4 regions of the Pseudomonas sp. Z2-11 genome follow, and region 1 is predicted to be linked to each of the others. Evidence: predicted binding sites of a transcription regulator. Region 1 holds the regulator's gene; each other region holds the start of a gene.
The links. Region 1 encodes sigma-54, which starts transcription at its own class of promoters, with help from an activator protein. Its sites were predicted from a motif close to ANTGGCATNNANNTTGCTNT; they were not measured.

Region 1 (7,473 bases):
CCACCTCGAAGCGGCCAACGCCGCGTACCTGTGAGCCACCTATGCTAAGCAAGAAAATTCGCACCATCCTGGTGTTCGGCTGTATCGCCGCGATCTTCGCGGCGGTGGGCTACTGGAACATCAGCCCGGAACGCTTCCTCGACCAGCCCGCGGTCCAGGCGCCGGAGAACGATATCGACTGGTACGCGACCAACACGCATACCTTGCAGTACCTGCCTGACGGCAAGGTGCAGTATGAGATGACCTCGGACAAGGTCGATCACGTGAAGGCCAGCGACATCACGCTGGTTACCAAGCCGGACCTGAACATGTTCCGCGGCACGGAATTTCCGTGGCACGTACAAAGCGAGCGTGCCGAGGTCAATCCCGGCGGCACCGAGGTGGAACTGATCGACTCGGTACGCGTGGCCCGGACCGATGAGAAGAACCGTACGACCATCATTACCAGTACCCGTATGACAGTCTTCCCGCAGCGCCAATATGCGCAGACCGAGCAACCCGTTAGAATCGACGGCGCCGGCGGCGTGTCGACCGGCACGGGAATGAAGGCCTATTTGAAGGAAAGCAGGATACACCTGCTATCGAACGTAAGAGGACAGTATGAAGCTCGCTAAAACCCTCCCTATTTTGCTCAGTCTGGGCGCAGCACTGGGAAGCGCGAGCGCCTGGGCCCTCCCCACCGACCGCGACCAGCCTATCCGCATCCAGGCCGACGACGCGCAACTGGACGACAAGAACGGCGTCGCCACCTACAAAGGCGACGTGATCATCACCCAGGGCTCGATGAAGGTCACCGGCAACACCGTGACCATCACGCGCACCCAGTCCGGCGACATCGACGTGGTGACCTCGGTGGGCAACCTGGCCTACTTCGAGCAGATGCAGACCGCGGGCGACACCAAGCCGGTCCAGGGCTATGGCGTCACCATCCAGTATCATGCGTCCCAGGACCGTGTCGTGCTGATCGACCGCGCCAAGGTTGTCGACAAGGACAATAACGTGACCCAGGGCGAGAAAATCGTCTATGACACCAACAAGAAACTCGCCAGCGCCGGTCGCGCCACTGGCAGCAAGGTCACCGAATCGCGCCCGCGCATCGACATGGTGATCCAGCCGAAGAAGAAAACCGACGAGCAGAAGGCCCAGTAATGGCAACTCTGAAAGCTCAGCATCTGGCCAAGAGCTACAAGAACCGCCAAGTAGTGCGTGACGTCAGCCTGTCCATCGAAAGCGGCCAGATCGTAGGCTTGCTCGGCCCCAACGGCGCGGGCAAGACCACCTGCTTCTACATGATTGTCGGCTTGGTGCAGGCCGACCAGGGTCGAGTACTGATCGATGATCTGGACGTCAGCCACCGGCCGATGCATGGCCGGGCAAAGGCTGGCATTGGCTACCTGCCACAAGAGGCGTCGATCTTTCGCAAGCTGTCGGTGGCCGACAACATCATGGCGATCCTGGAAACCCGCCAGGAGCTCGACAAGGCTGGCCGTCGCCAGGAGTTGGAAAGCCTGCTGCAGGAGTTCCATATCAGCCACATTCGCGACAACCTGGGCATGAGCCTGTCCGGTGGCGAACGTCGCCGCGTGGAGATCGCCCGCGCCTTGGCAACCGCGCCGAAATTCATTCTGCTCGACGAGCCGTTTGCCGGCGTGGACCCGATTTCCGTGGGCGACATCAAGCAGATCATCCATCACCTCAAGGCCAAAGGGATCGGCGTGCTGATCACCGACCACAACGTGCGCGAGACGCTGGATATCTGCGAAACCGCCTACATCGTCAACGATGGCCAGCTGATCGCCGAGGGCGACTCCGCCACCATCCTGGCCAACGAACTGGTCAAGGAAGTGTATCTGGGTCATGAGTTCCGCCTTTAAGCAAAGGTGGCCTGGCGGATGCCGGGGCGCCCTCAATTAATTGAGATCGCCCCCTAGGCAAACACTTCAGTTTCAGGCATATAATTTGCTTAAGTTTGGCGCTCCGGCGCCCTGTAGTGGATGGCGCATGTGCGCCGGCGAATAAGGTGTTAAGCCCCAGCCATGAAACCATCGCTAGTCTTGAGAATGGGCCAGCAGCTGACGATGACACCGCAGCTGCAACAGGCTATCCGCCTACTCCAATTGTCGACCCTGGACCTGCAACAGGAAATCCAGGAGGCCCTGGAGTCCAATCCGATGCTCGAACGCCAGGAAGAAGGCGACGACTTCGACAACACCGACCCATTGGCCGACAACGTCGAGCAGAAAACCACCCCGGAGGTCCCGGAACCGTCCTATCAGGAAGCCGCCCCGACGGTAGATAACCTCGACGATGGCGAATGGAGCGAACGCATTCCCAGTGACCTGCCCGTAGACACGGCATGGGAAGACGTCTACCAGACCAGCGCCAGCAGCCTGCCAGGCGGCGATGACGACGAGTGGGACTTCACCACTCGCACGTCCGCGGGTGAAAGCCTGCAGAGCCATCTGCTGTGGCAATTGAACCTGGCGCCGATGTCGGACACCGATCGGCTGATCGCGGTGACGTTGATCGATTGCATCAACAACCAGGGCTACCTGGACGAGACCCTCGAAGAGATCCTCGAAGCCTTCGATCCGGAGCTCGATATCGAGCTGGACGAGATCGAAGCCGTGCTGCACCGCATCCAGCAATTCGAACCCGCCGGCATCGGCGCTCGCAACCTCGGTGAGTGTCTGCTGCTGCAATTGCGCCAGCTGCCCGCCAAGACGCCATGGCTGGCCGAAGCCAAGCGCCTGGTAACCGATTACATCGACCTGTTGGGCGGCCGCGACTACAGCCAGCTGATGCGCCGGATGAAGCTCAAGGAAGATGAGCTGCGCCAGGTCATCGAACTGGTGCAAAGCCTGAATCCGCGCCCCGGCTCGCAAATCGAGTCCACCGAGCCCGAGTATGTCGTCCCCGATGTGATCGTGCGCAAACACAATGATCGCTGGCTGGTGGAGCTGAACCAGGAATCGGTACCCAAGCTGCGGGTCAATGCCCAATACGCAGGTTTCGTGAAGCGCGCCGACACCAGCGCCGACAATACCTTCATGCGCAACCAGTTACAGGAGGCGCGCTGGTTCATCAAGAGCCTGCAAAGCCGCAACGAAACCCTGATGAAAGTCGCCACCCAGATCGTCGAGCATCAGCGCGGCTTCCTGGAGTATGGCGACGAAGCGATGAAACCGTTGGTCCTGCACGATATCGCCGAGGCGGTGGGCATGCACGAGTCGACGATTTCAAGGGTGACCACCCAGAAATTCATGCATACCCCAAGGGGCATCTATGAATTGAAATACTTTTTCTCCAGCCACGTCAGTACCTCCGAAGGCGGTGAATGCTCGTCCACGGCCATCCGCGCGATCATTAAAAAACTGGTCGCCGCGGAAAATCAGAAAAAGCCGTTGAGTGACAGCAAGATCGCTGGTTTACTGGAGGCACAAGGCATTCAGGTGGCCCGCCGTACCGTCGCCAAATACCGCGAATCCCTGGGAATCGCACCTTCGAGCGAACGCAAGCGGTTGATGTAATAGGCCACGCCACAGCGTTCCAGTGGCAGGTATTTCTGCCTGCCGCTTTATGCACTGGCAACGAAGGAGAAGCTGTATGCAAGTCAACATCAGTGGACACCAACTGGAAGTGACCGAACCCCTGCGCACCTACATCGGCGAAAAGCTCGACCGATTGGAAAGGCATTTCGACAAGATCACCAACGTGCAAGTCACGATGAACGTCGAGAAGCTGCTGCAGAAAATCGAAGCCACGCTGCATATCCCCGGCGGAGAAGTGGTTGCCAACGCAGAGCATTCAGACATGTATGCCGCGATTGACCTGCTGACCGACAAGCTGGATCGCCAACTCAAAAAGCATAAGGAAAAGACCCAGAGCCTCCTCCAGGGCGCAACCGGTCGTTAACCCCCCCAATCCATGATCCGACTAGAATCCATCCTGACCCCCGGCCGTTCCCAGGTGAACGCGCCGGGTGGCAGTAAAAAGAAAGCCCTCGAACAAATCGCCAACCTGATCCACCGCGAAGTGCCGGATCTGGAAATGCAGGACGTTTTCGAGGCGCTGGTTGCCCGTGAAAAACTCGGTTCCACCGGTTTTGGCAACGGCATCGCCATTCCCCATTGTCGCCTCAAGGGTTGTTCCGCGCCGATCAGTGCGCTGCTACACCTTGAAGCCCCCATCGATTTCGACGCCATCGACGGCGCCCCGGTCGACCTGCTGTTCGTATTGCTGGTCCCGGAAGCGGCGACCGATGCGCACCTTGAGCTGCTGCGTCAGATCGCCAGCATGCTCGACCGCAAGGAAGTACGCGAAAAACTGCGCAGCGCCCCGAGCAACGAAGCCTTGTATCAGGTAGTCCTGGACGAGCAGAACGGCCATTAAACATGCGCATGATTATCGTCAGTGGCCGCTCCGGCTCCGGTAAAAGCACGGCCCTCAACGTCCTTGAGGACAGCGGCTACTATTGCATCGACAATCTGCCGGCCGGCCTGCTTCCGGAACTGGCCGAGCGCGCCCTGATCCATACCGAGCTGGCGCAACCGCTGGTAGCCGTGTCCATCGACGCTCGCAACCTGCCGAGCCATTTGTCGCGGTTTCCAGAATTGCTCGAGGAAGTGCGCAACCGGCATATCCAATGCGACGTGCTGTACCTGGACGCTGACGAAGAAACCCTGCTCAAGCGCTTTTCGGAAACCCGCCGACGCCACCCCTTGAGCAACGCCAGCCGCTCCCTCGCGGAAGCGATCCATGACGAGAGCCAACTGCTGGGGCCGATTGCCGACCTGGCGGACCTGAAGGTCAACACCACCAACCTGAACCTGTACCAGTTGCGCGACACCATCAAGTTGCGCCTGCTGAACCAGCCGGAACCCGGTACGGCGTTCCTGGTGGAGTCGTTCGGCTTCAAGCGTGGCATGCCGGTGGATGCCGACCTGGTGTTTGATGTCCGCTGCCTGCCCAACCCTTACTGGAAACCTGAACTGCGCGAGCAGTCCGGGCTCGACCAGCCGGTGATCGACTACCTGGCCGCCCAGCCGGACGTCGAGGAAATGTACCAGGACATCTCCAGCTACCTGCTCAAATGGCTGCCGCGTTTTGCCGCCAACAACCGCGCCTATGTCACGATTGCCGTCGGCTGCACTGGCGGTCATCACCGCTCCGTGTACCTCACGGAACGCCTGGGTCAGCTCCTGCAACAAACCTTGAAGAATGTCCAGGTCCGCCACCGCGACCTCAGCTAAAGGATTCACACCGCGATGCCTGCTCGGGAAATTGAAATCATCAACAAGCTGGGGTTGCATGCCCGCGCGTCGGCGAAATTTGTCGGTGTCGCGGGTAAGTTTCCGGATACCACGATCAGGGTCGGGCGCACGCCGGAGGCAACAGTCGACGGTAAGAGCATCATGGCGATGATGATGCTGGCTGCGGGTAAAGGCACCAAGATCCACTTGAGTACCGAAGGTGAACAGGCGCAGGAAGCCATGGATGCGCTGGTGGAGCTGATCAACAACTATTTCGACGAAGGCGAGTAATTCAGCCGCCGCTGATTGACCCGTGGCGAGGGAGCTTGCTCCCGCTGGGCTGCGAAGCAGCCCCTCTTTCTCAACACAGATGTTACGACTGCTTCGCAGCCGAGCGGGAGCAAGCTCCCTCGCCACAAAACCTCATTCACTTGCAGATTTTGCATCACCCCAACGCCGTATCCATCACCATCATCAAGCAGAACCCAATCAAAAGCCCCAGGCTCGCCAGTTTTTCGTGCCCATTGCGGCGCGATTCTGGAATCACCTCATGGGTCACCACCAACAGCATCGCTCCGGCGGCCAGCGCCAACCCCAACGGCAACAGCACCTCGGCCAACGTCACCAGCCAGGCACAAAGCAATGCGAACACCGGCTCGACCAGCCCTGACGCTGCGCCAATCAGGAACGCCTTGACCCGCGACATCCCCGCCGCGGCCAGCACCAGCGCAATCACCAGCCCTTCCGGCACATCCTGCAAAGCGATGCCCATCGCCAGGCTATCGGCATCCGCCATGCCGCCGCCCGCCGAAACGCCCACCGCCATGCCTTCCGGGATGTTGTGGGCGATGATGGCGAACACGAACAACCAGATCCGCGGCGCAATAACCGGTCGTCCTGGCGTCGCAACCAGTCGTTCAGGGCTGGCAGAGACCTTGCGGTCCACCAGGTACAGTCCGAACGCCCCCGACAGGATGCCGAAACAGATGAGCCCGCTGGCCGCCCAAGGCGTGAAGCCCAACTGCTCGGCTGCGGCAATGCCCGGCACGATGAGCGAAAACGCGGTGGCGGCGAGCATCACCCCGGCCCCGAAGCCCAGCAGCGAGTCGCTCATGGCCTGAGGCATGCGCCGTATCACCAGCACCGGCACCGCGCCCAACGCCGTACCCAAGGCGCAAAGCCCACCGCCCTGGAGCGCACGCAATATTTTTGGCTCAAGGTCCAGCCACGCCAGCCCTTGGGCCGCCAACAATGTCATGCCGGCCAACAGCAACAGCGAGCCCAAGGCATAGCGGAACATTCGCCCGCCGCCTATCGCCAGAGTTTCAGTGTCCATAGTCAGCCTTGGGTTGTTTATAAGAACTCAAGCAAGCGCAGCCTGGTAGCGCCGGGCGACTTCTGGCCAATTGATCACGTTGTAGAACGCGTTGATGTATTCCGGACGGCGGTTTTGATACAGCAGGTAATAGGCATGCTCCCAGACGTCCAGGCCCAGGATCGGCGTGTTGCCGCCCATCAGCGGACTGTCCTGGTTGCCGCTGCTTTCCACCACCAGAGTCTTTTGCGGGGTCACACTCAACCAGGCCCAGCCGCTGCCGAAGCGGGTCAGTGCCGCTTTCGTGAAGGCTTCCTTGAACTGATCGAGACCGCCCAACTGCGCGTCCATCGCCGCTGCCAGCGCACCGTCCGGCTGCCCGCCACCGTGGGGCGTCATCACTTCCCAGAACAGCGAGTGGTTCGCATGACCACCGCCCTGGTTGATCACCGCGGCTCGTAGCGCCTGCGGTAATTGCTCCACGCTGGCCACCAGTTTTTCTATGGGCCAATCGGCATATTCAGTGCCATCCACCGCCGCGTTGAGGTTGTTGATATAAGTCTGGTGATGCTTGGTGTAGTGAATCTCCATGGTCTGCGCATCGATGTGCGGTTCCAGGGCGTCGTAGGCGTAAGGCAATGCAGGCAAGGTGAAAGCCATCTCAGTGGACTCCGTAATGGTAAGGGACGTGGCTGTGCCGGGACGAAACGGCAGCGTTGTGCAGCAGGCGCTGAGTGCGTGGGTACTCGCCATGCTCGCTGATGAAATTCAGCAGTTCGACATAGGTCCTGTGGCTCTGGCGCATCGCGGCGGCACGCAGGGCCGGCGCCAGGCGTTCGTCCTGCATGGTCTGCAATAACCGTTGGTGAACCGCGCAGAGGTATTCGGCGCTCTCCTCCGGCTGGT
Region 2 (7,473 bases), 2.7 Mb from region 1:
CGAGCCTGCTGGTGGGCTTGCTGGTGGCGATGTTCCAGGCCGCCACGCAGATCAACGAACAGACCCTGAGCTTCCTGCCGCGCCTGCTGGTGATGCTGGTGACGCTGATCGTCGCCGGCCCGTGGCTGGTGCAAACCTTCATGGAATACATCCTGCAGCTGTACGGCAGTATTCCCCAGTTGATCGGCTGACCCGATGTCGATGCTCGAACTGACGGACACCCAGATCAGCAGCTGGGTGGCGTCGTTTATCCTGCCGCTGTTTCGCGTCACCGCCGTGCTGATGAGCATGCCGGTCTTCGGCACGACCCTGGTGCCAGGCCGTGTGCGCCTGTACCTGGCCGTGGCAATCACCGTGGTCATCGCGCCCGGACTGCCGCCGATGCCGCCGGTCAATGCCCTTGACCTCAGTGCGCTGATGCTGGTGGCCGAGCAGATCCTCATTGGTGTCCTGCTGGGGTTTTCACTGCAGCTGTTCTTCCAGGCGTTCGTGGTGGCCGGGCAAATCATTTCGATCCAGATGGGCATGGCGTTCGCCTCCATGATCGACCCCACCAACGGCGTCAACACCGCGGTCATCGGGCAGTTCCTGACGATGCTGGTGACGTTGCTGTTCCTCGCCATGAACGGGCATCTGGTGGTGTTTGAAGTGCTCACCGAGAGCTTCACCACAATGCCGGTGGGCAGTGCGATGCTGGTCAATCATTTCTGGGACATCGCCGGCAAGCTCGGCTGGGTCCTGGGGGCGGCGATGCTGCTGGTATTGCCAGCCATTACCGCGCTGCTGGTGGTCAACATCGCTTTTGGCGTGATGACCCGCGCGGCGCCGCAACTGAACATTTTTTCCATCGGCTTCCCCCTCACGCTGGTGCTGGGCATGGTGATCTTCTGGGTCAGCCTGGGGGATATTCTCAACCAGTATCAGCCGTTGGCCACCCAGGCCTTGCAGCTGCTACGCGACATGGCACAGGCGCGCTGAACCATGGCTGAGAGCGAAAGCGGTCAGGACAAGACAGAAGACCCCACGGAGAAACGCACCAGGGAGTCCCGCGAGAAAGGCGAGATCGCCCGCTCCAAGGAGCTCAACACCCTGGCGATCATGCTTGCCGGCGCTGGCGGCTTACTGATCTATGGCGGCGGGCTGGCGCTGGAACTGCTGGAAATCATGCGCCTGAATTTTTCCTTGCCTCGGGAAGTATTGCTGACCCCTGGCGCCATGACGCAGTACCTGCTGCATTCGGGCAAGATCGCGCTTCTGGCGATTCAGCCCGTGCTGATTTTTTTATTGTTGGCGGCATTCATCGGCCCGATTTCCCTGGGTGGATGGCTCTTCGCCGCCGGCAGCCTGGCACCCAAGTTCAGTCGGATGAACCCGGCCGCCGGCATCAAGCGCATGTTTTCCACCACGGCGCTGGTGGAGCTGCTCAAGGCTTTTGGCAAGTTCCTGCTGGTCCTGTCCGTCGCGTTGGTGGTGCTGGAGGGCGACATCGACGATCTGCTGCGCATCGCCCATCAACCGCTGGAACAGGCCATCATTCATAGCGTGCAGCTGGTGGGATGGAGCACGTTGTGGATGTCTTGCGGCCTGATCCTGATCGCTGCCATCGATGTGCCGATCCAGCTCTATCAGAGCAAGCAGAAGCTGATGATGACCAAGCAGGAAGTGCGCGACGAGCACAAGGACTCGGAGGGCAAGCCGGAGGTCAAGCAGCGGATTCGCCAATTGCAGCGCGAGGTCTCCCAGCGGCGCATGATGGCGGCGATTCCCGACGCCGACGTGGTCATTACCAACCCGACCCACTATGCGGTGGCGCTCAAATACGATCCTGAAAAAGGCAATGCGCCGGTGCTGCTGGCCAAGGGTAGTGATTTCCTGGCGTTGAAAATCCGCGAAATCGCCGTTGCCAACGAAGTGATGCTGCTCGAATCGCCGGCGCTGGCGCGCTCGATCTACTACTCCACCGAACTCGATCAGGAAATTCCCGGAGGTCTGTACCTGGCTGTGGCCCAGGTGCTGGCCTACGTCTACCAGATCCGCCAGCACCGCGCCGGCAAGGGCAAGCGTCCCGAACCGCTCAAGGACCTGCCGATCCCGCCGGATTTGCGGCGTGACTCCTGATTCAGCCGATGCTATTCCCTTAGGGCATCGACAAACCCGTGGCGAGGGAGCTTGCTCCCGCTGGGCCGCGAAGCGGCCCCAAAACCCGCCAGATGCGGGGCATCAGACACGCCGCACCCGCCGGTTTGCGACTGCTTCGCAGCCGAGCGGGAGCAAGCTCCCTCGCCACGGGTACCCTTCTTCTCAAGTGAACCGCATCACCCTGTGGGAGCGAGCCTGCTCGCGATTGCGGTGATCCAGTCGATACAGGCGCCGACTGACAAACCGCATTCGCGAGCAGGCTCGCTCCCACAGGGTTGAAGTCGCTTCGGCCTTTCTATTTCAAGCTTTTGCAAAAGTTGGAAAGCTTCTTGCAATACCCCGTCTGCGCCCCCTCCGGGCGTCAAAAGTTTGCTTCACAGGAACGGGGAATATTGGTGGATCGCTCTCAGTTATTCAGCACCGCACGCAGCAACGTAGCCGACCTCAGCCGGGGGAATCTGGGTGTGCCGCTGTTGCTGCTGGTCATGCTCGCCATGATGATGCTGCCGATACCGCCGTTCCTGCTCGACGTGTTCTTCACGTTCAACATTGCGCTGTCCATCGTGGTACTGCTGGTCTGCGTATACGCTCTGCGGCCGCTGGATTTCGCGGTGTTTCCAACCATCCTGCTGGTCGCCACGCTGATGCGCCTGGCGCTGAACGTGGCGTCCACTCGCGTGGTCATGCTCCACGGCCAGGACGGCCACGCTGCCGCCGGTAAGGTGATCCAGGCCTTCGGTGAAGTGGTGATCGGCGGTAACTACGTGGTCGGTATCGTGGTTTTCGCCATCCTGATGATCATCAACTTCGTTGTGGTGACCAAGGGTGCCGGGCGGATTTCCGAGGTGAGCGCGCGTTTCACCCTCGATGCGATGCCCGGCAAGCAGATGGCGATCGACGCCGACCTCAACGCCGGCCTGATCGATCAGAACCAGGCCAAGGCTCGTCGTCTTGACGTGGCTCAGGAGGCCGAGTTCTACGGTTCCATGGACGGTGCGAGCAAGTTCGTGCGTGGCGACGCCATCGCCGGCCTGCTGATCCTGTTCATCAACCTCATCGGCGGGATGGCCGTCGGTATCTTCCAGCATGGTATGACGTTCGGTGATGCTGGCAGGGTTTACGCCTTGCTGACCATCGGTGACGGTTTGGTGGCGCAATTGCCATCACTGTTGTTATCCACAGCTGCCGCGATCATGGTGACCCGTGCTTCGGGCTCCGAAGACATGGGCAAGCAGATCAATCGCCAGATGTTCGCTTCGCCCAAGGCCCTGGCCGTGGCGGCCGGCCTGATGGCGGTGATGGGTATCGTGCCGGGCATGCCCCACGTGTCGTTCCTGAGCATGGCTGCCCTGGCTGCCGGTGGCGCCTACCTGTTCTGGAAAAAGCAGAACGGGCAAAAGGTCCAGGCGCTGGAAGAGGTCAAGCGTCAGCAGGAACTGCTGCCATCGCCGGCGCGGGCCATGGAAACCAAGGAGTTGGGTTGGGACGATGTGACGCCGATCGACATGATCGGCCTGGAAGTCGGCTACCGCCTGATCCCACTGGTCGACCGCAACCAGGGTGGTCAACTGCTGGCCCGGATCAAGGGCGTGCGCAAGAAGCTGTCCCAGGACCTGGGCTTCCTGATGCCCACCGTGCATATCCGCGACAACCTCGATCTGGCCCCAAGCGCCTATCGCCTGACGCTCATGGGCGTGATCCTGGCCGAAGCCGAGATCTATCCTGACCGCGAGCTGGCGATCAACCCAGGACAGGTCTACGGTTCGCTCAACGGTATTACCGCCAAGGATCCGGCTTTCGGCCTGGAAGCGGTGTGGATCGAAATCAGCCAGCGGGCCCAGGCGCAATCGCTCGGTTATACCGTGGTAGACGCCAGCACCGTGGTGGCGACCCACTTGAACCAGATTTTGTATAAGCACTCCAGCGAGCTGATCGGCCACGAGGAAGTCCAGCAATTGCTGCAAGTACTGGCCAAAGGCTCGCCAAAACTGGCCGAGGAGCTGGTGCCGGGCGTGGTGTCGCTGTCGCAGTTGCTCAAGGTGTTGCAGGCGCTGTTGGCCGAACAGGTCCCGGTGCGCGACATTCGCAGTATCGCCGAAGCCATCGCCAACAACGCTTCGAAGAGTCAAGATACCGCCGCGTTGGTCGCTGCGGTGCGGGTCGGCGTATCCCGCGCAATCGTCCAAAGCATTGTAGGCACTGAGTCTGAGCTGCCTGTGATCACTCTGGAGCCAAGGTTGGAACAGATATTGCTCAATAGTCTGCAGAAGGCAGGACAAGGCTCGGAAGAGGGTGTTCTGCTGGAGCCAAGCATGGCCGAGAAGCTGCAGCGTTCGTTGATCGAAGCAGCCCAGCGGCAAGAGATGCAAGGCCAACCGGTGATCCTGCTGGTGGCCGGTCCGATTCGCGCGATGCTCTCGCGGTTCGGTCGCCTCGCGGTCCCGGGGCTGCATGTGCTGGCGTACCAGGAAATACCGGACAACAAGCAAGTGACCATCGTTGCGACAGTAGGGCCCAACGGCTGAGGTAGTGGTTTATGCAAGTGAAGCGTTTTTTTGCCGCCGATATGCGTCAGGCCATGAAGCTGGTACGTGACGAGCTGGGCGCTGAAGCAGCCATCATCGGTAATCGCCGGATCGCCGGCGGTGTCGAGCTGACGGCTGCCCTGGATTACAAATTGTCGGCGCTGGCCCCGCGGGTTCCGAACATGGAGCTTGAGGATGAGCTGCGCAAGACCCAGTCGCGCATCGCCAGCGCCCAGGCCGAACTGAGCCTGCGCAGCAGCGAAGGCGAAGGCAGCGCGGGGACCAATCGTCAATTGTTCGCCGGCCAGCCACTGACGGCCGGCCTGCCGCTGACCGCTGCCGAACCGCTGATCGAGCCAGCCCAGGCCGAGCCGCGTCGTCCGGCACCGGCGCCAGCCGCGCCAGCCGCGGGTGTCGACCCACGTGCCCTGGACTCGATGCGCTTTGAACTCAACAGCCTGCGTGAGCTGATGGAAGTCCAGCTTGGCTCGTTGGCCTGGAACCAGCTGCAAGGCAGCCGTCCGGCCCAGGCCAACCTGTGGCGTCGCCTGCAACGCATCGGCTTGTCCGGCCCGTTGTCCCGCGACCTGCTGGCACTGGTCAACGATATCGAAGAACCTCGCCAGGCTTGGCGCATGCTGTTGGCGCACCTGGCGCGGATGATCGCCACGCCGGAAGTCGAGCCGCTGGAAGAGGGCGGGGTGATTGCCATGGTCGGCCCGGCCGGCATGGGCAAGACCACCACCCTGGCCAAGCTCGCCGCCCGTTATGTACTCAAATACGGCGCCCAGAGTATCGCCCTGGTGAGCATGGACAGTTTCCGCATCGGCGCCCAGGAGCAACTCAAGACCCTGGGCCGGATCCTCAACGTGTCGGTGACCCATGTTGATCCGGGCCAATCGCTGGCCCAGGCGCTGGAACCACTGCTGCGCAAGCGCGTCGTGCTGATCGACACCGCCGGCCTGCAAGCCAGCGATCCGGCCCTGCGCATGCAGCTGGAAAGCCTGGCCGGGCGTGGCATCAAGTCAAAAAATTATCTCGTGTTGGCAACCACCAGCCAGAAACAGGTTCTAACCGCCGCATACCACAGCTACAAACGCTGCGGGCTGGCCGGTTGCATCCTGACCAAGCTGGACGAAACGGCAAGCCTGGGCGAGGTGTTGAGCCTGGCGATCGGTCATGAACTACCGGTGGCCTACCTGACCGACGGGCCGCGGATCCCGGATGATTTGCATCTGCCGCGCCGTCATCAACTGGTCAGTCGTGCCGTGAGTGTGCAAATGCAGGAAGAACCCAGCGACGAAGCCATGGCTGACATGTTCGCTGACATCTACCACAGCCCGACCAAGCAGGTCGGCTGAGGTAATCATGAATATTTTTTGTACCTACATCGATGGTCTGCCATGCATTGTTCCGTATGCGAACGCGCAGCCAGTAATGTGGCCTCCGTCTAAGTAAGACAAGGTAAAGAACGAACATGGGCAGCATGCATCCCGTACAGGTGATCGCGGTGACCGGCGGCAAAGGTGGCGTCGGGAAGACTAACGTGTCAGTGAACTTGTCCCTGGCTCTGGCAGAGCTTGGCCGACGGGTCATGCTGCTGGACGCCGACCTGGGCCTGGCGAACGTCGACGTGCTGCTGGGGCTCACCCCCAAGCGCACGCTGGCGGACGTGATCGAGGGCCGCTGCGAACTGCGCGACGTGCTCCTGCAGGGACCTGGCGGGATTCGCATCGTGCCGGCCGCCTCCGGTACCCAGAGCATGGTTCACCTGACCCCGGCGCAGCACGCCGGCCTGATCCAGGCTTTCAGCGACATCGGCGACAACCTCGATGTGCTGGTGATCGACACGGCCGCCGGTATCGGTGACTCGGTGGTCAGTTTTGTCCGCGCCGCCCAGGAGGTCCTGCTGGTGGTCTGCGACGAACCGACCTCCATCACCGATGCCTACGCCCTGATCAAACTGCTCAACCGCGACTATGGCATGAACCGCTTCCGCGTCCTGGCCAACATGGCCCAGAGTCCGCAGGAAGGACGCAACCTGTTCGCCAAGTTGACGAAGGTCACGGATCGCTTCCTGGACGTCGCCCTACAATATGTCGGCGCAGTGCCTTACGACGAAAGCGTACGCAAGGCTGTCCAGAAGCAACGTGCCGTCTATGAAGCTTTTCCACGTTCCAAATGCGCGCTGGCGTTCAAGGCTATCGCCCAGAAGGTCGATACCTGGCCGCTGCCGGCCAACCCTCGCGGGCATCTGGAATTTTTCGTCGAGCGTCTCGTGCAACAAACGGCAGGGCCCGTGTTATGACAGCCAGCGGTTACAACCATCTCTACAAAAAATCGGCACGGGACGCCCAGTACGAACTGATCGAGCGTTATGCGCCGTTGGTCAAGCGCATCGCCTATCACTTGCTGGCACGCTTGCCGGCCAGTGTTCAGGTCGAAGACTTGATCCAGGCGGGTATGATCGGCCTGCTCGAAGTGTCGAACAAATACGACGCGAGCAAGGGCGCCAGTTTCGAGACGTATGCCGGTATCCGGATTCGCGGAGCGATGCTCGATGAAGTCCGCAAGGGCGACTGGGCGCCGCGTTCGGTGCACCGCAATACCCGTATGGTCAGTGACGCGATCCGTGCGATTGAAGCTAAAACCGGGCGTGACGCTAAAGATCACGAAGTTGCGGCCGAACTCCAGTTGAGTCTCGATGATTATTACGGGATTTTGAACGATACCTTGGGCAGCCGCCTGTTCAGTTTCGACGACCTTTTGCAGGACGGCGAGCACGAAGGGCTGCACGAGGACAATGCGA
Region 3 (7,473 bases), 1.9 Mb from region 1:
GACCGCGTGTACTTCATCGACGCCAGCCTCGGTCAGGCCGAAAGCGACGGTAGCGTCATTACTCCTATGCATCTGGATGCCGAATGAAAATGAAGTGTCTGTCTGGAATCGGCCTGGTCCTGCTGCTTGCGACCGGCCATGCATCAGCCGCCGAGACCCTGCGCTGCGGCAGCCAATTGATCAGCGTCGGTGATCGCTCCAGCGAGGTGCGGCAGAAGTGTGGCGAGCCCACGGCGCGTGATGACCTGGGCTACCAACGCAGCGCCAATCGCCGGGAAGAGTACCCGGTAGAGGAATGGACCTACGGGCCCAACAACGGCATGTACCAATATTTGCGCTTCGTGGGGAATCGGCTGGTGGAGATCACCAGCAAGCGTGGGCGGTGATTGTGCCTCTGGGACAGGCATTTCCCATGCATAGCGCCGACGCCTTCGCGAGCAGGCTCGCTCCCACATTTGACTGCATTTCTGCCTGAAGAAACTCGGTCCAGTGTGGGAGCGAGCCTGCTCGCGAAAAGAACAACCCGGTTTCCAGGCCGTACACCAGGTTATCCTCCCCAGAATAGAACAGGCCCCCGGCACGAATGCCGGGGGCCTGTAATGGCCACGTCCCTGTGGCCTTTCGCATGAACTCCAAAGCAACGGCATACGTATATCTCAGCCCGCGTGCCGTGCCTTCTCCCGTTCAGGCGAGAAGCCTGGCCTTACTCGGCTTTCAGGCCGTCAGCCGATACGGCTTTGACGCCTTTGATTTTCTTGGTGATTGCCACAGCGGTGTCTTTTTGTGACTCAGTGACCTTGGTCATCGAAGACAGGGACACAACGCCCTTGTTGGTTTCAACCTTGATGTCGGAGCCTGGAATGCCTTTCTCGGTAACCAGGTCAGCTTTGACCTTGGTGGTGATCCAGGTGTCGGAAACGTCTTCCTTAGCCTCTGTCACTTCGCCAGCAGCCAGCATCATCGGTGCCTGAGTCGCTTGAGTGGTCTCGGCAAATGCGTTAGCCATGGTCAGGGTCAGTGCAGTGGCAGCAGCGGCAGTGATAGCGAACTTCTTCATACGAGTAACTCCTGTTTTTCTCAGAAACTGCCGAAAGTGCATCGCGGCAGGTTGTCAGGAGTAGTGCGAAGGCTGTGCCAGTTTTGAAACAATCAGATTTCCCTTTTAATTCATATAGTTAAGCGAAGCGGCATTTTTCACAATCATGCAATTTGCATGACCGGATGATTTGGTACATGCAAGTTGCGGGTTTTGACAGGGTGCTAAGCATATGAATTTCTGAGTTTTTATCTGCGGGTCGAATTTTCCCGGCCCAATTTGCGAAAAAGCCCCGCGAGTGCGGGGCTTGGATAGGTCTCGCTCAACCCTCAACCACCTGCTCCTGCAGCGGGAGCAGCAGCAGCCCCACCAGTACAGCCTGCTGGGAGAAACTCTTGAGCAGCAGTAGAGCCGCAGGTCCAGACGCCTTGCGCGGACCGGGACAGAGTAATTGTTTTGCCAAGAACAGGAGCTGGTGCATTCAACAATGTACAGGCAATTGTGCCCGTTCCGACTGATGCGGTACCGGAGACGCTCATGGTGCAGTTGCTGGTAGGCGTCGTGCCGCCAACATTATCAAGGGTTGGGCTGGTCCCCTGATTCATGACATCCTCAAACGGCACCTTCAATGCCGACACTTCCGCCAACCCCGCCGTCGCCTTCGCCCGCGCCTGATACTTCGAATATTGCGGCAACGCAAACGTCGCCAGGATGCCGATGATCGCCACCACAATCAGCAGCTCGATCAAGGTGAAACCCTTTTGCCTGTTCATAGTCATCTCCCTTGCATGAGTCGGATCTCATGCGATGAAACGAGCATTGCACGGCACATGCCAACCGCCGCGGCCCCGCCAGCCGAAGCTTTTCCAGCGACATACGAGCAACTTCCTACCCCAACAACCGCACTATCTGACGCTTTTTGTCACCTCTGCTCGCTGGTGAGGCACCGATGCTTGACTAGGCTATAAATCATGAACAGTCCGCCACCGGTATTCCCATGAATGAAATCGCCCTCAGCGGCCTGGCCAAGCAACTGGTGCTGGCCGAACTGATCACTGAACAAAGCGCACAGCAGGCCTATCAACAGGCGCAGCGCAATCGCACGCCTATGGTCAGCTATCTGGTGCAGAACAAACTCGTCCAGAGCCGCCAGGTGGCGGAAATCGCCTCGGAGCATTTTGGTATCGCCCTGCTGGACCTTAACAGCCTCGACAAGGACAACCAGCCCGCTGGCCTGGTCAGCGAGAAACTCGTGCGCCAGCATCACGCCCTGCCCCTGTGGCGGCGTGGCAACAAGCTGTACGTGGGCATTTCCGATCCGACCAATCACCAGGCCATCAACGACATACAGTTCAGCACCGGCCTGACCACCGAAGCCATACTGGTGGAGGACGACAAGCTCAGCGATGCCATCGAGAAGTTCTTCGAGTCCAGCAGCACGGGCCTGGAAGGCATGGCCGACGTCGACCTCGACGGCCTCGACATCGAGTCGATCGACGACCGCAAGCAGGATGCCATCGCCGGCCAGGACGGCGACGATGCGCCGGTGGTGCGCTTCGTCAACAAGATGTTGCTGGACGCGATCAAGGGCGGCTCTTCCGACCTGCACTTCGAACCTTATGAAAAGACCTATCGGGTACGCGTGCGCACCGACGGTATGCTGCGGGAAGTCGCAAAGCCGCCCATCCAACTGGCCAACCGCATTGCCGCGCGCCTCAAGGTGATGGCGAGCCTGGACATTTCCGAACGGCGCAAGCCCCAGGACGGTCGGCTGAAGATGCGCCTGTCAAAGACCAAGTCCATCGATTTCCGGGTCAATACCCTTCCCACGCTCTGGGGAGAAAAAGTGGTGATCCGGATCCTCGACCCCTCAAGCGCGCAAATGGGCATCGACGCCCTGGGCTACGAACCGGAACAGAAAGACCTGTACATGGCGGCCCTCAAGCAACCCCAGGGGCTGATTCTGGTAACCGGGCCGACCGGCTCGGGCAAGACCGTGTCGCTGTACACCGGCTTGAACATCCTCAATACCGTGGACATCAATATTTCCACCGCCGAGGACCCGGTGGAAATCAACATGGAGGGCATCAACCAGGTCAACGTGAATCCGCGCCAGGGGCTGGATTTCGCCCATGCACTGCGCTCGTTTCTGCGCCAGGACCCGGACGTGATCATGGTCGGCGAGATCCGCGACCTGGAAACCGCCGAGATCGCCATCAAGGCGGCCCAGACCGGGCACTTGGTGCTGTCCACGCTGCACACCAACAGCGCTGCCGAAACCCTGATCCGGCTACAGAACATGGGCATCCCCGGTTTCAACATCGCCACGGCAGTGCACCTGATCATCGCCCAGCGCCTGGCGCGCAAGTTGTGCATGCACTGCCGCAGAGCCATCGAGATTCCCGAGGAAACCCTGCTCAAGGAGGGCTTCCCGCGGGAACGCATCGGCTCATTCACGATCTATGAGCCGGTCGGTTGCGAACAGTGCAACAACGGCTACAAGGGTCGCGTGGGGGTCTACGAAGTGGTCAAGAACACGCCGGAGCTGCAGCGGCTGATCATGGCCGAAGGCAACTCCCTGGAAATCGACCTGCAAATGCGCAAGGACGGCTTCAATGACTTGCGCACCTCGGGGCTGGTCAAGGTGATGCAAGGCGTCACCAGTCTCGAAGAAATCAACCGGGTCACCAAGGATTGAGCATGGCGGTCAAGGCAGCAAAAACCGACGTCTACACGTGGGAAGGCAAGGACCGCAAAGGCACAAAAATGTCCGGCGAACTGACCGGCCAGAGCCCGGCATTGGTCAAGGCACAGCTGCGTAAGCAAGGGATCAATCCGGGCAAGGTACGCAAGAAATCCACCTCGATATTCAGCAAGGGCAAACGCATCAAGCCGCTGGATATCGCGCTCTTCACCCGCCAGATGGCGACGATGCTCAAGGCCGGCGTTCCTCTGCTGCAGGCATTCGACATCATTGGCGAAGGCTTTGACAACCCCAACATGCGCAAGCTGGTGGACGAGGTGAAGCAGGAAGTCGCCGCGGGCAACAGCTTCGCCGCCTCGCTGCGCAAATGCCCGCAGTATTTCGACGAGTTGTACTGCAACCTGGTCGATGCCGGTGAGCAGGCCGGTGCCCTGGACACGCTGCTGGACCGAGTCGCGACCTACAAGGAAAAGAGCGAAGCCCTGAAGGCCAAGATCAAGAAAGCCATGACCTACCCCGCAGCGGTGATCGCCGTCGCGGCGGTGGTCACCAGCATCCTGCTGATCAAGGTCGTGCCGCAGTTCGAGTCGGTGTTTTCCGGATTTGGCGCAAAATTGCCGGCCTTCACGCTGATGGTCATCGGTTTGTCGGAATTCCTGCAAGACTGGTGGTGGGTGCTGCTTGGCGGGCTGGTGGGCGGATTTTTCGGGGTGAAATATGCCCTCAAGCGCTCCCAGGCGTTTCGTGACTGGCGAGACAAGTGGCTGCTCAAGCTGCCCTTGGTCGGGACCTTGATGTACAAGTCCGCCGTGGCGCGTTATGCGCGCACGCTCTCGACCACGTTCGCCGCCGGCGTGCCGCTGGTCGAAGCCCTCGACTCCGTCTCGGGCGCCACCGGCAACGTGGTATTCAAGCGTGCCGTGCAGCGGATCAAGCAGGACGTCTCGACCGGCATGCAGTTGAATTTCTCCATGCGCACCTCAGGCATTTTTCCGAACCTGGCGATCCAGATGACCGCCATTGGCGAAGAGTCCGGTGCGCTGGATGACATGCTCGACAAAGTGGCGAGTTTTTATGAGGCCGAAGTGGATAATCTGGTGGACAACCTCACCAGCCTGATGGAACCCTTCATCATGGTGATCCTGGGGGTGGTCGTCGGCGGCCTGGTGGTTGCCATGTACATGCCCATCTTCCAACTCGGCTCTGCGATCTGACATGCCCCTGAGCGAATTTTTCGTGCTTTACCCGCTGGCCTTCGTACTGGCAGCGCTGCTGCTCGGGTTGATCATCGGCAGCTTTCTCAACGTGCTGGTGTGGCGCCTGCCGAAGATGCTCGATCGCGAATGGCGCCTGCAAGCCCAGGACTTGCTCGGCCTGCAGGCCGACGCCCCCGGTCCGGTCTACAACCTGATGCTGCCCCACTCCCAGTGTCCCCATTGTGGCCATCGCATCCGCGCCTGGGAAAATATTCCGCTGTTGAGCTACCTGATGTTGCGCGGCCGCTGTTCCAGCTGCGCCGTGCCCATCGGCAAGCGCTACCCGCTGACCGAACTGGCCTGTGGCGTCCTGTCGGCATTCATTGCCTGGCATTTCGGCTTCGGCTGGCAGGCCGCCATGGCGATGCTGCTGAGCTGGGGCCTGCTGTCCATGAGCCTGATCGACGCCGAGCACCAGTTGCTGCCCGACTCCCTGGTGCTGCCATTGTTATGGCTAGGCTTGATCGTCAACAGCTTCGGGCTGTTCGTCTCGCTGAACCAGGCATTGTGGGGGGCGGTGGCCGGCTATCTGGCGCTGTGGTCGGTGTTTTGGGTCTTCAAGCTGCTGACCGGGAAAGAAGGCATGGGCTACGGCGACTTCAAGCTGCTGGCGATGCTCGGTGCCTGGGGCGGCTGGCAGATCCTGCCGCTGACGCTGCTGCTGTCGTCGCTGGTGGGCGCCATTATCGGCGTCATTGTGCTGCGCACGCGCGGCGCGCCGACGTCGACCCAGATCCCGTTCGGACCTTATCTGGCCATTGCCGGCTGGATTGCCTTGCTCTGGGGTGGTCAAATAACCGACTTCTATTGGCAGTCAGTCGGTTTCTAATGAACAGCTCTGCGAAAAAACCCTGGATCCTCGGCCTGACCGGTGGCATCGGCAGCGGCAAGAGTGCGGCGGCCGAGCACTTCATCGACCTGGGTGTGCACGTCATCGACGCCGACCATGCGGCGCGCTGGGTCGTTGAGCCCGGGCGCCCGGCGCTGGCAAAAATCAGCGAACACTTCGGCCCTGGTGTATTGCAGGCAGACGGTACGCTCGATCGGGCAGCGCTGCGCAGGCTCATCTTCGAAAATGCCGAGGAACGCCGCTGGCTGGAGGCATTGCTGCATCCGCTGATCGCCGAAGAAATCGTCCATCACCTGGGCCAGGCGCAATCGCCGTACGCGATTCTGGTATCGCCACTGCTGATCGAATCCGGGCAGTACGCGATGACCCAGCGGATCCTGGTGATCGACGCTCCGGAACAATTGCAGATCGAACGCACCTTGCAGCGCGACCAGACCAGCGAACAGCAAGTCCAGGCGATCCTCAAAGCCCAATCCAGTCGCCAGGACCGTCTGAGCCATGCCGACGATGTGGTGGTCAACGACCGCGACCTCGCCTGGCTGCACAGCGAGGTCGAACGCCTACATCACTTCTACCTTACTTTGCGTGGAGGCCAACCATGAGCCAAACCCCAACCGTTGATTGCCCAACCTGCGGCGCCCCTGTCGAATGGACCCCGGAAAGCAAATTCCGGCCGTTCTGCTCCGATCGCTGCAAGCTGATCGACCTGGGCGCCTGGGCGTCGGAAGAACACAAGATCCCGGTCGCACCGGATGCCGAGGATGAATTGTTCAGCGAAGAATTCAACCCTCGCTCCCATCACTAGGTTTTCCATGGCATGAGGGCCTGAAGGCGGTGCAGCCTTGAAGTGAATCAAGGCTTGTCGTCATCGTTCCAGGGGGCCGACAGGTAGCGCGTACGGTTGAAGGTTTCCAGCCATTCGGGGCTGAACACCACCAGCGCGCTGACCACCATGCCGTTGATGAAGGCCTCGGGAAAGATCATCAGCCAGAGATAGCCGATGAAATCCTCCAGCCAATAAGGCATCGCGAAGATGCCGTCATGCCACAGCAGGCCAAGCCCCAGCAGCAGGCATGCCAGCGCCGACAGGGCGGCGGCGAGGAATCCCGAACAGAAGATATACACGAACAGATTGCGCGGCTGGGCACGCTCCACCAGTATCGCGCAGCATTCCGTGACCAGCACCGGCAGGAGAACCAGCAGCGCGCCATTAGCCCCGATGGCCATCATGTCCTGGCGCCCCAACAGCACCAGCGCAAGCTGGGCAAATAACCCGCCAAGGATCGCCAGCGGCCAGTCCAGCAACAAGGTGACGGCGGTCAGGCCAATGAAGTGGTACGAGACCCCCGTATCGAAATCCCGTCGCACCATCCACAACAGGATCAGCGCGAATACCGTGCCGAACAGCAGATGTTGGCGGCGACTATCTGTAAACAGCTCGACCCACGGTGCCTTTGCCACCGCCCAGGCCAACACCGGTACGTAGATCAACCAGCCGACCGCCAGGGTCTGCGAGGAGAGCAACTCGGCACCGATCATCGACGTACTCCTTTGGCGTGCCCCTGCATCAGAGACTCCATGATCGCCCTGAGATTCAAGCCGGCATTCTACACCCCCGCCCGACCGC
Region 4 (7,473 bases), 1.2 Mb from region 1:
TCGTCGGCCAGCAGCAAGGCCGGTTCTCCCACCAGCGCTCGCGCGATGGCCACGCGCTGGCGTTGGCCTCCGGACAACTGTGCCGGGCGATGATGCAGGCGTTCGCCCAGACCGAGCTGCAATAGCTGGCGCCGCGCGGCTGCCTGGGCAGCCTGGCGAGATATGCCGCGGTAGAGCAGCGCCAGCGCGACATTGTCCAGGGCGTCCAGGCGTGGCAGCAGGTTGAAGCTCTGAAAGACGAAGCCGATGTGTCGGTTGCGCATCATCGCGCGAGCGTCAGCGCTTGCCTGGGTCATGTCGCGGCCAGCCAGGTAGACCTGCCCGGTCGAAGGTTGGTCAAGCAGGCCGATCAAGCCGAGCAGGGTACTTTTGCCGGATCCCGAGGCGCCGATAATGGCGCAGCTCTGTCCTGCATTGATGGTCAGCGACACATCGCGCAGGGTGGCGCGTGCGGTCGCGTCGATGCCATGGATATGGCTCATGCTTTGTACGCGGATCAGTTCGGGAGGGAGATTTTCAGGCATTCGTTTTCCGTCCTGAGCGAGCCCCTTTCATGGAAAGGGGTTTAGGGTCGAAGCCTGCTCAGGCGTCTGTCGCGGGCGTTTCGGGTTTGTCTTTCTGCTGCTGCGCCAGCATCAGCTCAAGCAACGATTGCCATGGGGGCATTCCGTCGTCGCTGCCGCTTAACCTCCGCGCTTTGGCCAATTCGGCACTCTTGATCTGTTGAGTAAAGTCGGCTTCGTAATCGCCGAGCATCTGAGCTTCCTGAATGGGGGGCAGGCTTTTGTAGTAATTGAGAACATCCCTGATGGTTTCCGGGGTTTTATCCTCATCCATCAGCTTATTGGTGACTGTGAAGGTCCAGGCGCCGTGCGCGTCGCTATAGGTTTCCCATGCCACTCTGCGTTCATTGTGAGTAAAGTCACCGCTGTCGTCATAGATGATCAGCGTCAGTTGCTCGATGGAAAGGTTCGCGAACGGGTTGCCGCCTTTCTTGTTGAGGAAGTTCGTTGCCTGCTGTGCCTGATCCAGGCGCTGCGGATCGTCCGAGGGCGGCACTTCGGCGTCGCGGATTTCCTTGTTTTTCGCGACATAGGGGATGAAGAAATCTTGCGTGGCTCGCCGGGCAATGTCCGCCAAGCCTGCACGATCATTGCTGGCGTCCCGCTCCGCAGCGCGTGCTGCTGCGTCGCTGAGCAGCTGTGCCATCGGCGAGAGTCGGGTGGTGGTATTGCCGCTCAAGGCGCCGGGTTGCACCTCGCTCCTCGGGCTGGCGCCGACCTTGTCGGTCGGCTCTAGCGGGCTTGCGGTGGCTTTCAGGTTCGTTGCGTAGTGCAGGCGTGCGCCGTTGATACCATCCATTGTTTTGCCTCCATCTCTAAGCTGCGGTGCGCTGTAAGTGCACCGCATTCGATCAGGCCAGGACTGCCTCGGATTTACCCTCCAAGGCAAACCTGGCCGGCTTTTACTGGATCGTGAACTCAATGTTCCACGAGTGATCGGACGCGTTTATTGCGGTAATCGTCGCATTGCAGCGGACTCGGCCGGTAGCCTGCGCGTCCTTGGTCCATTTAGGCAGCTTGGGGTTGATGTAGAAGGTGCTGAACACGCAAGTTTTGCCGTCGGCGCCATAGCGGACGACCGCAGTGGCAATCGCAGGGTTGCGCTGGTCTCGCACTTCGAAAGTGATGGCTTGCTGCGGATTGATCGTATCCGCAGGCTTGGGTGTCGCATTCGCGTGGGTGAGGGCTTCGTTGTTGCCCTGGAACGAATACTTGACCGTCGCGCTGCCAAGATTCTTGACGGTAACCCGTATCGTTGGACCTGCTTGCGCCGCACCAGCGACGAGCAGGGAGCAGACGGCCAAAGCCGCGACGCTGCGTTTTTTCAATTGCATGCCGTTTTACCTGTTTGACATGTTCGTATGTCGCACGACGGACAGCCGTCCGCCTTGCCCGGTTTACAGCCTTGATGCTGGCTGCATGTCCATTCCGGTTACTTCGCATCGACCCCTTTGGTTGAAAGGGCCCGACTTGCGCAAAGTCCAGCTCGTTAGCGCATTCCATTACGAAGATTTAGCGGCGAGCGGCAAGGAAGCTTTAATCGGTTTCTGGATAATTTGCGCCTGATCGATACATTTAGGCGGTTTTTGTAGGATTTTTCCTGCCTGTATAGGAAATCCAGCATGAGCCATATCCATGGCACTGACACAAACGCTCCGGAGGGAGGTGTTCAGGCATTCCTTTTCCATCCTGAGCGAGCCCCCTTTCGTGGAAGGGGGACGGTTGATGCCTGCTCAAGCTTCTGTCGCGGGCGTTTCGGGTTTGTCTTTCTGCTGCTGCGCCAGCATCAGCTCAAGCAACGATTGCCATGGGGGCATTCCGTCGTCGCTGCCGCTTATCTTCCGCGCCTTGGCAAGTTCGGCGCTCTTGATCATTTGGTTGTAATCGGCTTCGTAGTCGCCGAAGACTTGTGCCTCCATGATGGGCGGCAGGTTCTTGTAATGATTGAGAGTGTCCTGGAAGTGCTGCGGGGACACATACCCATTGCGCTCTTGCTCCCCGATGCTCTTATAAAACACTGACTTGGCCCATGCGGATTCCAAATCATGGGCCGCGCTCCAAGCGGCCCTGCGTTCATTGACGGTAAAGTCACCACTGTCGTCGTAGACGATCAACGTCAGTTGCTCGAGGGACAGATCCTGAAAAGGGTTGGCGCCCTTGTTGTTGAGGTGGTTCGTCGCCTGTTGAGCCTGTTCCAGCCGCTGCGGATCGTCCGACGCCGGCACCTCGGCGTCGTTAACTTGCTTGTTTCTTTGGAAGACAGGGCTGTAAATGTCTTGCGTGACTCGCTTGGCAATGTACGCCAAGCCAGTACGGTCATTGCTGGCGTCCCGTTCTGCTGCACGTGCTGCCGCGTCGCTGAGCATCTGCGCCAGCGGCGAGAGTTGGGCGGTATCGGTATTGTCTTTCAGGGCGCTGGGTTGCACCTCGGTCGTCGGACCGGGGCCGGCTTTGTGGTCGGTAGGTTTCATGAGGCTTGAGGTGGTTTTCAAGGTTGTTGCGTAGGGCGTACGTGCGCGGTTGATACCATCCATTGTTTTATCTCCGTAGCTCAACTGCAGTGCGGTTTGTGCGCTGCGTTTGATAAGGCCAGGGCCGCCTCGTATGGCCGCCCTGGACACACCTGGCGGGGTTTACCTGATCGTGAATTCGGTGGTCCACGAATGGTCGGACGCGCTTACCGAAGTAATTGCCGCCGTGCAGCGAGCTCCGTTGCTGCTCTGCGCATCTTTCGTCCATTTAGGTATCTTGGGGTTGCTGTAAAAGGTACTGAACACGCAAGTTTTGCCGTCGACGCTATAGCGGATGACCGCGGTGGCAATGGCAGGGTTGCGTTGATCTCGCACCTCAAAGGAGCTGGACTGCTGCGGTTTGATCGTATCCTCGGGCTTGGGTTGTGCATTGGCGTTGGTGAGGGCTTCGTTATTGCCGATGACCGAGTACTTGGCCTCTACATTGCCGAGGTTCTTGACGGTTACCCGGATCAATGGACCTGCTTGCGCCGCACCAGCGACGAGCAGGGAGCAGACGGCCAAAGCCGCGACGCTGCGTTTTTTCAATTGCATGCCGTTTTACCTGTTTGACATGTACGTATGTCGCACGACGGACAGCCGTCCGCCTTGCCCGGTTTGCAGCCTTGATGCTGGCTGCACGTCCATTCCGGTTACTTCGCGTCGACCCCATTCGTTGAAAGTCCGACTTGCGCAAAGTCCAGCTCGTTGGCGCATTCCATTACGAAGATTTAGCGGCGAATGCCAGGGAAGCTTTAACGGGATTTTGGATAAAGTTAGCGTATTCGACGAATTTAGGAGGCTTTTGTAGGATTTTTCGCGAAGATGGCCGTCGCGGCTGATGCGCCGAACTCATCCGGAAGAGAAAGGGCGAGAGAAAGTTTCCCGCTATCGGGATGGCCGCAAGTAAAAAACCAAAAATCGCGGCCTTGGGTAATGCCTTCAGAAGTGCGCGTTATTCCGCAGGTGGATTCAGCCGCGCCTCCAACTCCGTCACCTTCGCCTCCAGGCTTTCCAGCCGCGCCCGAGTTCGGGCCAGCACCACCATCTGGCTGTCGAATTCTTCCCGGCTGACCAGGTCCAGCTTGCTGAACCCGCTTTGCAATAAAGCCTTGAACTGGCTTTCGATTTCGCCTTTGGGCAGGGGGGTGTCGCCGCTCAACAGGCGGGAGGCGTGGCCGCTCAGGGCGTCGAGGAGATCTTTGGGGGCAAGCATGGCAGGTGTCCTGGAAACGATGGCGGGCAGTGTATCACGCAGGGTCTATAGTCAATTTGCCAGGCGCGGATGCACGCTTTTCGCGCACTGTGCCGGGCGTCACCGCACCGTTGTTGTGCGTATCGCTCCGGTTCGTGGCGCGTGCCGGGCGGGCGCGGTGGTCAAGGGGGTTGAAATCCGGGGGGTTGGGCACAGATGGCAAGCTTTCTGCTTAGTGGCTGATGACCCATGCACTGATGCAGTCGCTGTGACGAATGCAGTGCAGCAGGCGGAGCGGGGAGTTTCGTCAGGAGTAGTCAGCTGGCGCCAGTCGGGCAACTTCGGCCGACGACGCGTTACAAAGCCAGGCACTGCGCTTAGACTTGAGTCGGGTTTGTTTTCCTGGGGCAAGTCCACCAATTCGGGAGAGAGTTTCATGAAGCTAGTCACTGCCATCATCAAGCCGTTCAAGTTGGACGACGTGCGCGAGTCGCTGTCCGAAATCGGCGTGCAGGGCATTACCGTCACTGAAGTCAAAGGCTTCGGTCGGCAGAAAGGCCACACCGAGCTGTACCGCGGCGCGGAATACGTGGTCGATTTCCTGCCCAAGGTGAAGATCGACGTTGCCATCGACGACAAGGATCTTGATCGGGTCATCGAGGCGATTACCAAGGCCGCCAACACCGGCAAGATTGGTGACGGAAAGATCTTTGTGGTCAATCTGGAACAGGCTATCCGCATCCGTACCGGCGAAACCGATACCGACGCTATCTAAGCCGCCAAACCCCAACGCCCCAGGAGAAAACAATATGACTCTGCGTAAATTCGCAGGGCTAGGAGCCCTGTTGTCCTTCGTAATGCCTGGCCTGGCCATGGCAGAAGAAGCGGCAGCCCCAGTCCTCAATTCCGGCGACACCGCCTGGATGCTGACGGCCACGATTCTTGTTCTGTTCATGACCATTCCCGGCCTTGCGCTGTTCTACGGCGGCATGGTTCGGTCGAAAAACATTCTTTCCGTGATGATGCAGTGCTTCGCCATTACTGGTCTGATCAGCGTGTTGTGGGTCATCTATGGCTACAGCATCGCGTTCGACACTACCGGCATGGAGCAGGGCGTCGTCAACTTCAACTCCTTCGTCGGTGGCCTGGGCAAAGCGTTCCTGGCGGGCGTCACCCCGGCCAGCATCACCGGCCCGGCGGCGTTGTTCCCTGAAGCAGTCTTCATTACCTTCCAGATGACCTTCGCGATCATCACCCCGGCCCTGATCGTCGGCGCGTTCGCCGAGCGGATGAAGTTCTCCGCCATGCTGATCTTCATGGGCGTGTGGTTCACCCTGGTGTATGCGCCGATTGCGCACATGGTCTGGTCCGGCAACGGCGGCCTGATGTGGGACTGGGGTGTACTGGACTTCGCCGGTGGCACCGTGGTGCACATCAACGCCGGTATCGCAGGCCTGGTGGCGTGCCTGGTGCTGGGCAAGCGCAAAGGCTTCCCGACCACGCCGATGGCGCCGCACAACCTGGGTTACACCCTGATGGGCGCGGCCATGTTGTGGGTGGGCTGGTTCGGTTTCAACGCCGGTTCCGCCGTCGCGGCCAACGGCACCGCCGGCATGGCGATGCTGGTCACCCAGATCGCCACCGCAGCCGCCGCGCTGGGCTGGATGTTCGCCGAGTGGATCACCCACGGTAAGCCAAGCGCACTGGGCATCGCCTCGGGCGTCGTGGCCGGCCTGGTTGCAATCACCCCGGCGGCCGGCACCGTGGGCCCGATGGGCGCCCTCGTTATTGGCCTGGCGGCGGGCGTGGTGTGCTTCTTCTGCGCCACCACCCTCAAGCGCAAGCTCGGCTATGACGACTCCCTGGACGCCTTTGGCGTGCATGGCATCGGCGGTATCCTCGGCGCCATCCTGACCGGTGTGTTCGCAGCGCCAGCGCTGGGCGGCTTCGGCACCGTGACCGATATCGGTGCGCAAGTGTGGATTCAGTTCAAGGGCGTAGGCTTCACCGTGATCTACACGGCGGTTGTCACCTTCATCATCCTCAAGGTCCTCGACGCCGTCATGGGTCTGCGGGTTTCCGAGGAAGAAGAGGCCGTGGGCCTGGACCTGGCGCAGCACAACGAACGTGGTTACAACCTGTAATCGCGCTCCAATAAAAAATGCCCGGTTCGCCGGGCATTTTTTTGTCTGGAATTTGTCATTGCTCACAGGGCGTGCTGGTTTTTCCGACGCCTTTTGTTGTGTATGCGACACGGGTTTTGCTACCGCCAAAGACTTACAGGAAAGCAGGAATATTAGGCCCTTTGTTTTTTCCCAGAGCGCGCTAGAATGCGCGCCGAACGTGCGGAGAACTGTATGTGGCAACAGACGCTGATAACCCTGCGGGCAAGGCCCCGGGGCTTTCATCTGGTAACGGACGAGTTGCTCGCCGGCCTGCCTGAACTCAAGGCATGTCGTGTCGGTCTGTTGCATCTGTGGCTGCAGCACACCTCGGCCTCGCTGACCATCAACGAGAACGCCGATCCGGCGGTACGTCGAGACTTCGAACGATTTTTCAATCGGCTGATCCCACAAGGAACCGCCGACTATGAGCATAACGACGAAGGCCTGGACGACCTCCCGGCGCACTTCAAGGCCAGCGTGCTGGGATGTCAGCTCAGTCTTCCGGTAACGGCGGGACGGTTGGCGTTGGGCACCTGGCAAGGTGTTTATCTGGGCGAGCACCGTGATCATGGCGGTACTCGTAAAGTCCTCGCCACCTTGTACGGTGAAGGGGCATGACCGCTGATGGTTGGCGGATGTTGAATTTTTTCTGGCAGCCTTCGACAGATGGCGAAGCTGGGCTATAACTAATCTGCTTTTCGCAAGTCATGAGGTAGAACATGAGCGACGATGATCTGGAAAACGACGACCTCGAAGTAGGTGATGAAGACGAGGCCGAAGAAGGCCTGGAAGCGGCGGCTGAAGACGTCGCTGACGATGACGGTGCCGATGTTCCGGTCCCGACCGCCAAAGGCAAGGCCAAGGCGGCGGTATCGGTCGACGAGTTGCCGAGCGTAGAGGCCAAGAACAAGGAGCGTGATGCGCTCGCCAAGGCCATGGAGGAATTCCTGGCCCGGGGTGGCAAGGTGCAGGAAGTGGAGGCCAATGTGGTCGCCGATCCGCCCAAGAAGCCTGACAACAAGTACGGCAGCCGCCCGATC

Region 2: a site for sigma-54 is predicted at 2,456-2,475, ahead of flhA (flagellar biosynthesis protein FlhA). Genes of this name have one in related genera too.
Region 3: a site for sigma-54 is predicted at 1,855-1,874, ahead of M1E16_RS23305 (pilin). Genes of this name have one in related genera too.
Region 4: a site for sigma-54 is predicted at 4,484-4,503, ahead of glnK (P-II family nitrogen regulator). Genes of this name have one in related genera too.

Annotation. Positions count from the first base shown of each region.
Region 1 covers NZ_CP096395.1:944,688-952,160, reverse strand. The annotation lists gene M1E16_RS04080 (KdsC family phosphatase) at 1-34, shown strand, start outside; gene lptC (LPS export ABC transporter periplasmic protein LptC) at 42-614, shown strand; gene lptA (lipopolysaccharide transport periplasmic protein LptA) at 601-1,149, shown strand; gene lptB (LPS export ABC transporter ATP-binding protein) at 1,149-1,874, shown strand; gene M1E16_RS04060 (RNA polymerase factor sigma-54) at 2,037-3,530, shown strand; gene hpf (ribosome hibernation-promoting factor, HPF/YfiA family) at 3,607-3,915, shown strand; gene ptsN (PTS IIA-like nitrogen regulatory protein PtsN) at 3,928-4,392, shown strand; gene rapZ (RNase adapter RapZ) at 4,395-5,252, shown strand; gene M1E16_RS04040 (HPr family phosphocarrier protein) at 5,268-5,543, shown strand; gene M1E16_RS04035 (ZIP family metal transporter) at 5,698-6,588, opposite strand; gene M1E16_RS04030 (superoxide dismutase) at 6,616-7,227, opposite strand; gene M1E16_RS04025 (hypothetical protein) at 7,229-7,473, opposite strand, start outside.
Region 2 covers NZ_CP096395.1:4,435,224-4,442,696, reverse strand. The annotation lists gene fliQ (flagellar biosynthesis protein FliQ) at 1-191, shown strand, start outside; gene fliR (flagellar biosynthetic protein FliR) at 202-978, shown strand; gene flhB (flagellar biosynthesis protein FlhB) at 982-2,118, shown strand; gene flhA (flagellar biosynthesis protein FlhA) at 2,535-4,664, shown strand; gene flhF (flagellar biosynthesis protein FlhF) at 4,676-6,025, shown strand; gene fleN (flagellar synthesis regulator FleN) at 6,142-6,972, shown strand; gene fliA (RNA polymerase sigma factor FliA) at 6,969-7,473, shown strand, end outside.
Region 3 covers NZ_CP096395.1:5,241,911-5,249,383, forward strand. The annotation lists gene M1E16_RS23290 (DUF748 domain-containing protein) at 1-87, shown strand, start outside; gene M1E16_RS23295 (DUF2845 domain-containing protein) at 90-386, shown strand; gene M1E16_RS23300 (BON domain-containing protein) at 704-1,057, opposite strand; gene M1E16_RS23305 (pilin) at 1,366-1,809, opposite strand; gene pilB (type IV-A pilus assembly ATPase PilB) at 2,034-3,734, shown strand; gene M1E16_RS23315 (type II secretion system F family protein) at 3,737-4,954, shown strand; gene M1E16_RS23320 (prepilin peptidase) at 4,956-5,825, shown strand; gene coaE (dephospho-CoA kinase) at 5,825-6,448, shown strand; gene yacG (DNA gyrase inhibitor YacG) at 6,445-6,651, shown strand; gene M1E16_RS23335 (energy-coupling factor ABC transporter permease) at 6,699-7,385, opposite strand.
Region 4 covers NZ_CP096395.1:5,979,702-5,987,174, reverse strand. The annotation lists gene M1E16_RS26810 (ABC transporter ATP-binding protein) at 1-482, opposite strand, end outside; gene M1E16_RS26805 (hypothetical protein) at 583-1,362, opposite strand; gene M1E16_RS26800 (hypothetical protein) at 1,466-1,897, opposite strand; gene M1E16_RS26795 (hypothetical protein) at 2,297-3,097, opposite strand; gene M1E16_RS26790 (hypothetical protein) at 3,197-3,628, opposite strand; gene M1E16_RS26785 (accessory factor UbiK family protein) at 4,029-4,289, opposite strand; gene glnK (P-II family nitrogen regulator) at 4,705-5,043, shown strand; gene M1E16_RS26775 (ammonium transporter) at 5,078-6,412, shown strand; gene M1E16_RS26770 (secondary thiamine-phosphate synthase enzyme YjbQ) at 6,626-7,051, shown strand; gene sutA (transcriptional regulator SutA) at 7,153-7,473, shown strand, end outside.